DNA from 2 places in the Paenibacillus sp. 01L418 genome. Region 2 is predicted to be linked to the other one. Evidence: riboswitches for the same ligand, from Rfam matches in the RefSeq annotation. Region 2 holds a riboswitch; the other holds the start of a gene.
What was found. A riboswitch is a leader RNA that binds a small molecule or an ion and turns the genes downstream of it on or off. The one in region 2 is predicted to bind cobalamin.

Region 1 (5,499 bases), on a different contig from region 2:
AGCCCCATCCAAAACCAAATACGAGCAAGCCGGTCTTTGTTTTGATGAGCCAAGTATTTCGCAGCCACCCCGCGCTAGCCCCGATCATCCCCCAGCAAAACATTTGCCATGGCGTCCACGGGCCCTGACCTAGAAAGATATTCGATACGACTGCAGCTATTGCGCCGATAATGAAGCCCAATTCAGCTCCAAACACAATCGCAGCAATAATGATCACGAAGGATGTGGGCTGAACGCTCGGCAGCGGCGCAAACGGTACGCGGCTAATGGCCGCAATGGCCGCCAGCACAGCAAGGATAACAATCTCGCGCGCTTCGATCTTCCGTCTCTCAAACCTTGCAAAAAAAGGAATCATCGTGACAAATAGCAGCACGATACTTAGCATTAAATAATGATCATCGGAAATGGCAGAGGATAAGGCCATAGCTGCGATGAACAGTCCAATGCTGGCAATGAACCAGAGCTTTATTTTGCCCACGTTGCAATCACATCCTCTGTCGTCAGCGCTTCTGGCAGCCATTCACGCACCGTTCGATTGATGGCTGTTGTGTAAAAATAATTAGTACCAAAAAATTGCGCCGGCTCCGACTCAGCAGATATTGCTCCATCAAACAGCATCGCGCAGCGCGTTGCATGCTCGGCAGCAAATTCAATATCATGTGTGACCATGACTATGGTTTTGCCTGCATGGCATAACTGCTGCAGCAGCTCCGCTGTTCGCTGCTTGGCTATGGGATCAAGCCCCTTTGTCGGCTCATCCAAGCATAGAACATCCGGCTCACCAAGCAGCACTAAGGCTAACGCCGCTCTCTGCTGCTCTCCTCCGCTCAAATCATAAGGATGCTTCGGCAAAATAGAGGAAATCTGCAGGGAATCGACAACCTGAGCTATTTTCCGATCCCGATCATCGAGTTTGGCGTAATCCGCCATTCGCTGAAGCTCCTCTTCAACTGTATCGTAGCTAAAATAAAGCAGTGGATTTTGCGCCAAATAACCAACTTTAATCGATTTATCCCGCTTCAGCTTGCCTCGCTGCGGCTTTAATAATCCGGCCATCATTTGCAGCATCGTTGTTTTTCCAGCCCCGTTGCCGCCAAGCACCGCCAAAAACTCATGCTTGTACACGTTAAGCGACAGCTTCTTCAACACCTCTGCACTCGCTTTTTCGTATTTAAACGTTATTTCATCACAAGCAAGCAGCCATTCCTTTTTTTCGAGCTCGCTGCTTTCGTTGATTACTGAATGATTTGCGCCTATTGTATGTACGCCGAAAACATTGGAGAGCCACTTCTTCCCTTCACGCACGGTAAGCGGAATTTGATTTGCTTCTGGTAGGCTGCCAGCCTTCTGGGCAGATAGAAACAGCTTCGTAACGGAAGGCAGGTATGGCATTTCTTTCTGCGCTGCATCAACACCAACGAGCCGGCATAGCTCTCTCGGCGGCGCGTCGTATTTCACTTTGCCTTCCTCCAGCAGAATGATTCGATCTGCAAGTGGAATAACATCCTCCAGCCGATGCTCGCTTATAATAACCGTCATCGACATTTCCTGATTCAGCCGATAAATAAACTGCAGAAAATCTCGCGCCGCTACCGGATCAAGCTGAGAGGTGGGCTCATCTAATAGAAGCAGCTTTGGCTGCAGCAGCAATACTGAAGCAAGATTGATCAGCTGCTTCTGTCCCCCCGATATTTCATGAACGGATTTGTTAATCAGCTCATCCAGCCCAAAGAAATGGCTCATTTCGGCTAGTCGTTTACGCATAACCGCTTGCCCATAGCCGACATTTTCCATGGAAAAAGCCAGCTCATGCCATACCTGATCCATCACAATTTGATTTTCAGGGTTTTGAAACACCATGCCGATCTGTTCAGCCGCCTCGACCGCAGGCAGTTCCTCTAGCAATACACGATTATACTTAATGGTGCCTGAGCGTTTCCCCGTAGGCTGCGTTTCTTTTTTCAAGTGCCGAAGCAGCGTCGTTTTGCCGCAGCCGGATGCCCCACAAAGGACGACAAAATCGCCTGGCTTGATATTTAAAGTAATGTTATCGAGTGCTGCAACCGTTGATTCCGGATAATGGAACGTCAATTGATCAACCTGAATTACTTCCATGACCTTCTCTCCATTTCTTCAAGTACGACTGGTGTTAACAGAAAGGCGCAATAGCAAGCGTATGCAATGCCTTCCCCCCTATGAAACTGCATTGTTTCCAGACGCGGGTAAATAGTAAGCACACCAAAACCTTGCATCCAGCCCCAAATGCATACTAGTGCCATTGCTCCAAGAAACAATAGAACATACCAATCTCTACGATCCATACGATAGATGACATAAGAGCTTCGTTTAGCTGCGCCATACCCTCTAGCTTTCATAGAATCAGCGGTCTGAAGCGCCTCCTCCAAGGACCAGGTCAACAGCACACGAACGAGCAGCATGCCATCCTTGCTCCGTTTTTTCAAGCTGCCTTCGAGAATCGAAACCCCTTTTATTCGTTGAACCGTAGTAATTTGATCCAGTCTCCGCAAGAAAAGCGGTACGAACCGAATCGACATCGAGGTTAGCAGTGCAGTTCGCGGAGCGACTCGTGAAAATAAATACATCCATTTCTCCGTCGTAACAATCTGCTGAAACGATACAAAGGCTAGTAAAATGCACAATAAAGATAGCATCATCGTCACACCATATAAAATAGCTTCCAACGTGATCGGCTGATCCATAAAATAAAATAAAATATGCCGCCCGCGATGAGAAAACAGCGGGTTAAGAACAGCAACTAAACCGCCCATTAGAACATAATAAGGAAGCAGCTTAAGCAGCCGCTTCCCTTCGCCATGAATGACAATAATTACCGTAATCGCAGCAAGTGACGTCAATAAGAAAACAGGATGAAATAAGAGCATGCCGAATGTAATGACTCCTGCATAATAACTGAAGCTCGTAACCGGATGTACCGAACCGAACGCACTATTCATCGAATTTTGCTCCTATATCCTCGCCAAGATCAGTCGTGTACAACCATTCAATAACATCACCTTCATTAACCTTGTAAACCCCGGCGCCCTTGTTAGGAAACTCACCGTTTACTCGGTACATCCAGCCGCTCTTCGCACCCAGATCGAATTCGTAAATATTATCGATGCCTTCGATATAAGCACCGCCTTTAACACCTCTGTATTCCATTTGTATTTTGTTTTTTCTCGTAATTTTCTTCAATACATCTAGAACGGTATCGTCCTTCTTGAACTCTACGGCTGTTGGTGCAAGCACCGTTCCCGTATCTTTGTCCGCGACAATTGAAATCGTAACCGTCTGCATAGGATTCGGCGTTGCAACAGGCGTGACGGGCTTCGCTGTAGCCGCACTGTCTGTTTTGGTTGGTTTCGCAGAAGTAGTAGGCTTCGTTTTTGGATCATCCAGTTTTGGCTCATTTGTCTGCTTCGGCTTCGGGGAAGGCGTTGCTTGCTTACCGCCAGCGTTGTCGGTTGCCTTCGCGTTATCTTGATCTTTATCTTCGCTAGGCAACTGCGTTGCCTCTGCCGTTTCTGATGCTGAAGTACTCGTTGGCTGCTCATCAGCGGCTTTCTCCGCTTCTTTTCCCACTTGTCCTTCGTTGCTGGTTTGCACTTGATTGGTATTGGAATTAACGCTTTGTGCCGGACTGGCACAGCCAGCTAATAAACCAATAAACAGCCATAGGATGATTAAGCTTGGTAACCATTTCTTGTAGATCTTTGCCATCGTCTCTTTTCTGCTCCTTTTTGTCTCATTCACACAAACCTTAACAATAAAAAAAAGACCCCCTTCTATTAGGGGATCTGCATGCCGAATGTAAGAATAGCAACCGTATATAACTAAAATATATGATGCGTCCTGCAAAACGATTACGCCTCCACATTCTTTACCCCCGAAGAATGAGAAACAAAATAAAAAAGGCAGGTTTCCTGGCTTGTGCGTCAACGCGATTCTCACACCTTCCCATCCTTGAATCGGACAGTGGCATTTGCAGAGAATCACTCTTCACATACAGTGGCGGGACCGCGCCGGCATTGAACCGGACTTCCCTATTAAGCAAACAAAAGCATGCTTTTGTTTGCACCTTCTCTATTCAATTATGCGATTATTTAATCAATCATATCGGGATTGCTGGGGTTTGTCTATATGGGATTTGAATGATTCGATCGCAAATAGCAGCTGCATCCTCTTGATCATGGGTGACGAACATACACGTAATTTGGGCTTTGTGAAGCAATCGCTTCAGCTCCTCCCGAATGCTTTGCTTTAAGTGTGAATCCAAACTGCTAAATGGCTCATCCATCAACAGCATCAAGGGAGACGGGGCAAGCGCACGAGCAAAAGCAACACGCTGCTGCTGACCGCCGCTAAGCTCATGCGGATAACGCTTGACGAAATCATTTAACTGTATCAGCTCCAGCATTTCATCCAGCCGTTTGAATCTATCTTTTCTTGATAATCGATGTAAACCAAATAATATATTTTGACCGACAGTCAGATGAGGAAACAACGCATAATCCTGAAACACCATGCCTATGCCGCGCTGCTCAGGCTGAATAAACTGCTGATCATCTACTAAAACCCTGCCGCCAGCGGCAATACGTCCCGAGGCAGGAATCTCAAGCCCGGCAATAATCCGCAGCAGCGTGCTTTTCCCGCAACCGCTTTGACCAAGCACTCCAACAACTTCACCCTTCTGCATTTGCATCGTAAAGTTTTCCAATACACTCTTTTTCCCATTGTCATAGCTAAAAGAAACGTTAGTCAGCTCAAAAAAGTTCATCTGGATTTCTTCTCTCCCAACCGATGATAAACAAAAACAGTTGCCATTCCCACCGTGATTATGAATAAAGACGGTACCGAAGCTTGATGAATTTGCTCATCGCTTGCATATTGATAGGCTTTTGTCGCTAGCGTCTCAAAATTAAACGGGCGCAGCAGCAGCGTCAGCGGCAGCTCCTTCATAATTTCCATAAAGGTAAGCAGGAAGCCTGCTAATATGGATCCTTTTATTAAAGGCAAGTCAACTTTGAAGAAGGTAGCAGTCATACCGATGCCGAGCGTTCTGGAAGCTTCAGAATAACGATTGCCTATTTTATCAAATCCCGCTTCCACCGCATTAAATCCTACACCAAGGAAGCGGATTACATAGGCGAAAATAAGCATTACGAGCGACATGCTGAGTACGAGCTTGCTCGATCCAAAACCTAACCATGAATAGACGCCGCTTAATTGATGGTCTAGGGAAATAAACAAAGCAAGCACGCCAATGGACAAAACAGCACCCGGGATAGAGTAGCCCATTAAAATTAGCTTTGTTGCTGCAAGCGACAAAAGCGATCGATTCAGGCTCCGGCTTACATTGGCGACAATAACTGCAAGCAGCATCAACACGGTAATCGCAACAATGGAAACCAAAAGCGTGTTTGAGACGAGCTGCGCAAATTTGCTGTTCAATACATCTTGATATGTCCATGTCGCCCA
Region 2 (3,695 bases):
ACTTAGCCACACAATTTCATCCAGCTTTTCTTCCGCGAATGCAAGCGCCTCACGCAGCTCTACTGGCAGATTGGTTTCGTTTTTTGCCGTTACCGGCACATGCAGCAGGCTGCATGACGATTGAATGATCGTGCGCTCAGCTGGAATGTATGCGGAAAGCTTTTGCAGCAATTCGAGCTTTTGCTTATAGTCTGAGCGCCAAATGTTGCGTCCGTCTACAAGTCCGATACCAGCGAGCTTATCCTTCGGATAACCAAATTGCTCCAGCGACTTCAAGTTTTGCTCCAAACCATGAACGAAATCCAAACCGATCGCTTGTACCGGGAGAGCAACTACAGCTTCATAATGCTCAACCGCCTCAAAATACGTTTGAAGCATTATGTTAAGCGCTGGCGCTGCTTGGTTCAGCCTTGCATAAATCGATTCAACCCATTGCATCTCTTCCTCAGAGATAGAGGTAACAAGGATGGGCTCATCGATTTGCACCCATTGTACGCCTTCTTGCTCAAGCTCCTTAAGCAGCTGAGCATAAAGCGGTATAAACTGCTCAATGAGCTGCGGAAGCTGCTTGGCATCGTAGCCCTTCGACAGCTTGAGGAAGGTGTATAGACCGATAATGACAGGTTTACCTTCAATGCCAAGCTTTTCTTTGGCTTCGCGGTACGCAATTAGCGGACGGTTTTCCGTCAGTACCGGCGCAGCACCCGCAAGTTCTGGCACGATATAGTGATAGTTGGTATTAAACCATTTGGTCATCTCGCAGGCTTGTGCTTCCTGTGTCCCTCTCGCCATTGCGTAGTAGGTCTGTACGGGAACAGGACCTCCATCATAGGAAAAACGATCTGGCACAAGGCCAAACATCGCTGCAGTATCCAGCATTTGATCATACAACGTAAAATCATTAACAGGAATTAGCGAAATTCCTTTATCTTTTTGCAGCTTCAAGTTGTTTAGACGAATGCTTTCAAGCGTTTGAAGGAATATCGTTTCGTCCAAATCACCTTTCCAAAAAGCTTCAAGCGCTTTTTTCCATTCCCGATTTTCGCCGATACGCGGATATCCAAGTACACTGTTTTGCAGTTTGCTCACGTTCATATTTCCTCCTAATAAATGTGATTATTATGAAATAAAAGCACAAAAAAGAGCGTCGTTACCTTAAAGAAGCAAAGGTAAAGACGCCCGGCGTTTTAATAAACAGCGGTTCTGTCTTAACACCTCCCTATCTCCCGTAGGTAAAATCAGTGTCGTTCAAATAGGCAGGTCTCCTGGCTCCAGAATCATCATCGTAAGCTTGCCTTCCCAACCGGTTAAGATCAGTGGCGTTAGCGCTTAGACTCCTCTGTTACAGTGGCGGGACCGCGTCGGTTTTGCACCGGACTTCCCTTTTAAGCTCAAGCTATACAGCAAGAGCACCTATTTCCACTTATTTCAGTTGTTGATCGCATTTTTTAGGATCACGAATAACTATACACGCAAAATAATAACCATACAATGGAAATCACTATAATATCAAAAAAAGACTCTCCTCTAAGCAGCCTGCGCTGTAAAAGGAAAGCCTTATTGGTTTTTTATATAATTACCTAACCAGCCAACCGCCATCAACAGCCAAAATATGGCCGTTCATATAATCAGAAGCTGAAGAGGCTAGGAACACCGCTGGTCCAATCAAATCCTGCGATGTACCCCAGCGTCCCGCTGGTATGCGCTGCAAAATTTGAGCACTGCGAACAGGATCCTCGCGAAGCGCTTCGGTGTTGTCTGTACTCATGTAGCCTGGGGCTATCGCATTTACCTGCAAGCCTTTAGCTGCCCATTCGCTAGCAAGCGCTTTGGTAAGACCGGCAACGGCATGTTTGCTGGACGTATAGCCCGGAACATTAATTCCGCCTTGGAAGGTTAACATCGACGCAATGTTAATAATTTTCCCTGAGCCCTGTTCAATCATATGTTTCCCAGCCAGCTGGGAAAGGAGAAATACAGAATTCAAGTTAACATCGAGTACATCCTGCCAGTCCTCGTAGCTATGCTCTGCAGCGGGCGTGCGGCGAATGATACCCGCGTTGTTGACCAAAATATCGATGCGTCCCAGTTCTTCAACTGTACGATCAACAATTCCAGCAAGCTTCGTTCGGTCAGCAATATCGGTCTGAATTGTAATCGCTTTGCGTCCAAGCTCTCTTATCGCTGCTGCCGTTTTGTCAGCAGGCGTTTGGTTCGTGACAAGCGCGATATCCGCACCCGCTCGTGCTAATCCAAGCGCAATCGCTTCCCCAAGCCCGCGCCCTGCACCTGTGACGACAGCTGTTTTACCCGTCAAATCAAACAAACTCATCGGCTCAGCTCCTACCTTTAGTACGCTTCCCATTTTCCGAAAGCGCTGCTTTCATCATTTTTATATTTTGTGACTCATACCTCGCCGCAACGTCCGCATCTATACCTTCGTCTGTGATGATATAGTCAATTTCATGCAAACCGGCAAACGTTATTAGTGCACCCTTATCGAATTTGTTATGATCGGCAAGGCAGTAGACGACCTTGGCATTTTCCATATACAGCTTCTTCAGCTTCGTCAATTCTTCTGTGAATATGGTAAGCCCATATTCCATATGAATGCCGGTTGTGGAAAGAAACAGCTTGTGTACATTCAGTCGTTTAATCCATTCCTGCGATTCTGCGCCGATAAGCAAATTGTTATGCCGGTAGCCCCCAGGAATAACAAGCCTTACTTGGTCCTTCGCAGTCAGCTCCCGAATGATAAGCAGATCGTTCGTAAGCACCGTAACCGGGATGTTGGGCAGACGTTTTGCCATTTCGAGCGTAGTACTGCCAGCATCAAGCGCAATAATATCATTAGGCTCGATGCAGGAAAGAGCAAGCTCCGCAATCGCCGCCTTCTCCCGCTGATGCTTGCTATTTGGGAATTGCAGCGGATAAAGGCTGTCTTCGCCTCTATGCTGGGGCACAGCTCCGCCATGAGTCCGTTTCAGCAATCCCTTCTCTTCCAGCTTCTCTAAATCTTCACGAACCGTTTTCTCCGTGACTTGAAACAGCTCGCTTAGCTCGGAAACTTTAACCGCGCCAAGCTGCTCCAATTTATCTATAATCTTACGATGCCGTTCGGCAGCAAGCATAGTGCACCCCCTGTAGCGAATGTTTCTATTTTAGCTCGCTTGCAGGTACGGCGTCCATATCTGTAAATGTGTAGTTCTCTCCAGCCATCGACCAGCAGAATGTATAATTGCTTGTGCCCACTCCTGAGTGGATCGACCATGGCGGTGAAAGAATCGCTTGGTCGTTGGCAACAACAAGATGTCTCGTCTGCGAAGGCTCGCCCATCATATGGAATACGCGAGCATCATCATTCATGTCGAAGTATAAGTATGCTTCCATGCGGCGGTCATGGACATGCGAAGGCATCGTATTCCAGACGCTTCCCGTTTTCAAGCTCGTTACACCAAGCATAAGCTGGCAGCTTTGGATGCCGTCTGCGTGGATATATTTATAAAGAATACGTTCATTGGAAGTCTCCTGCGAACCAAGATGAGTCGGATTCGCTTCCTCCATCGTCATCTTGCGTGTTGCAATTTCAGCATGCGCAAGCGCGGAACAGAAATAAAGCTTCGCAGGGTTCGCTTTATCGACACTTGAAAGCAGCACCTGACGTTTGCCCTTGCCAACATAAAGCACGTCGAGCT

Region 1: linked by a shared signal. The riboswitch ahead of AC1DSE_RS28170 (DUF4430 domain-containing protein) and the one ahead of metE (5-methyltetrahydropteroyltriglutamate--homocysteine S-methyltransferase) in region 2 are both predicted to bind cobalamin.

The regions. Positions count from the first base shown of each region.
Region 1 is NZ_JBFTSN010000380.1:549-6,047, reverse strand. Features, by position in the region: partial or broken gene AC1DSE_RS28185 (ECF transporter S component) at 1-478, opposite strand, end outside; gene AC1DSE_RS28180 (ABC transporter ATP-binding protein) at 466-2,115, opposite strand; gene AC1DSE_RS28175 (energy-coupling factor transporter transmembrane component T) at 2,106-2,975, opposite strand; gene AC1DSE_RS28170 (DUF4430 domain-containing protein) at 2,968-3,741, opposite strand; cobalamin riboswitch at 3,918-4,118, opposite strand; gene AC1DSE_RS28165 (ABC transporter ATP-binding protein) at 4,133-4,798, opposite strand; partial or broken gene AC1DSE_RS28160 (ABC transporter permease) at 4,795-5,499, opposite strand, start outside.
Region 2 is NZ_JBFTSN010000324.1:3,359-7,053, forward strand. Features, by position in the region: gene metE (5-methyltetrahydropteroyltriglutamate--homocysteine S-methyltransferase) at 1-1,089, opposite strand, end outside; cobalamin riboswitch at 1,239-1,432, opposite strand; gene kduD (2-dehydro-3-deoxy-D-gluconate 5-dehydrogenase KduD) at 1,577-2,332, opposite strand; gene AC1DSE_RS26340 (DeoR/GlpR family DNA-binding transcription regulator) at 2,337-3,131, opposite strand; gene kduI (5-dehydro-4-deoxy-D-glucuronate isomerase) at 3,157-3,695, opposite strand, start outside.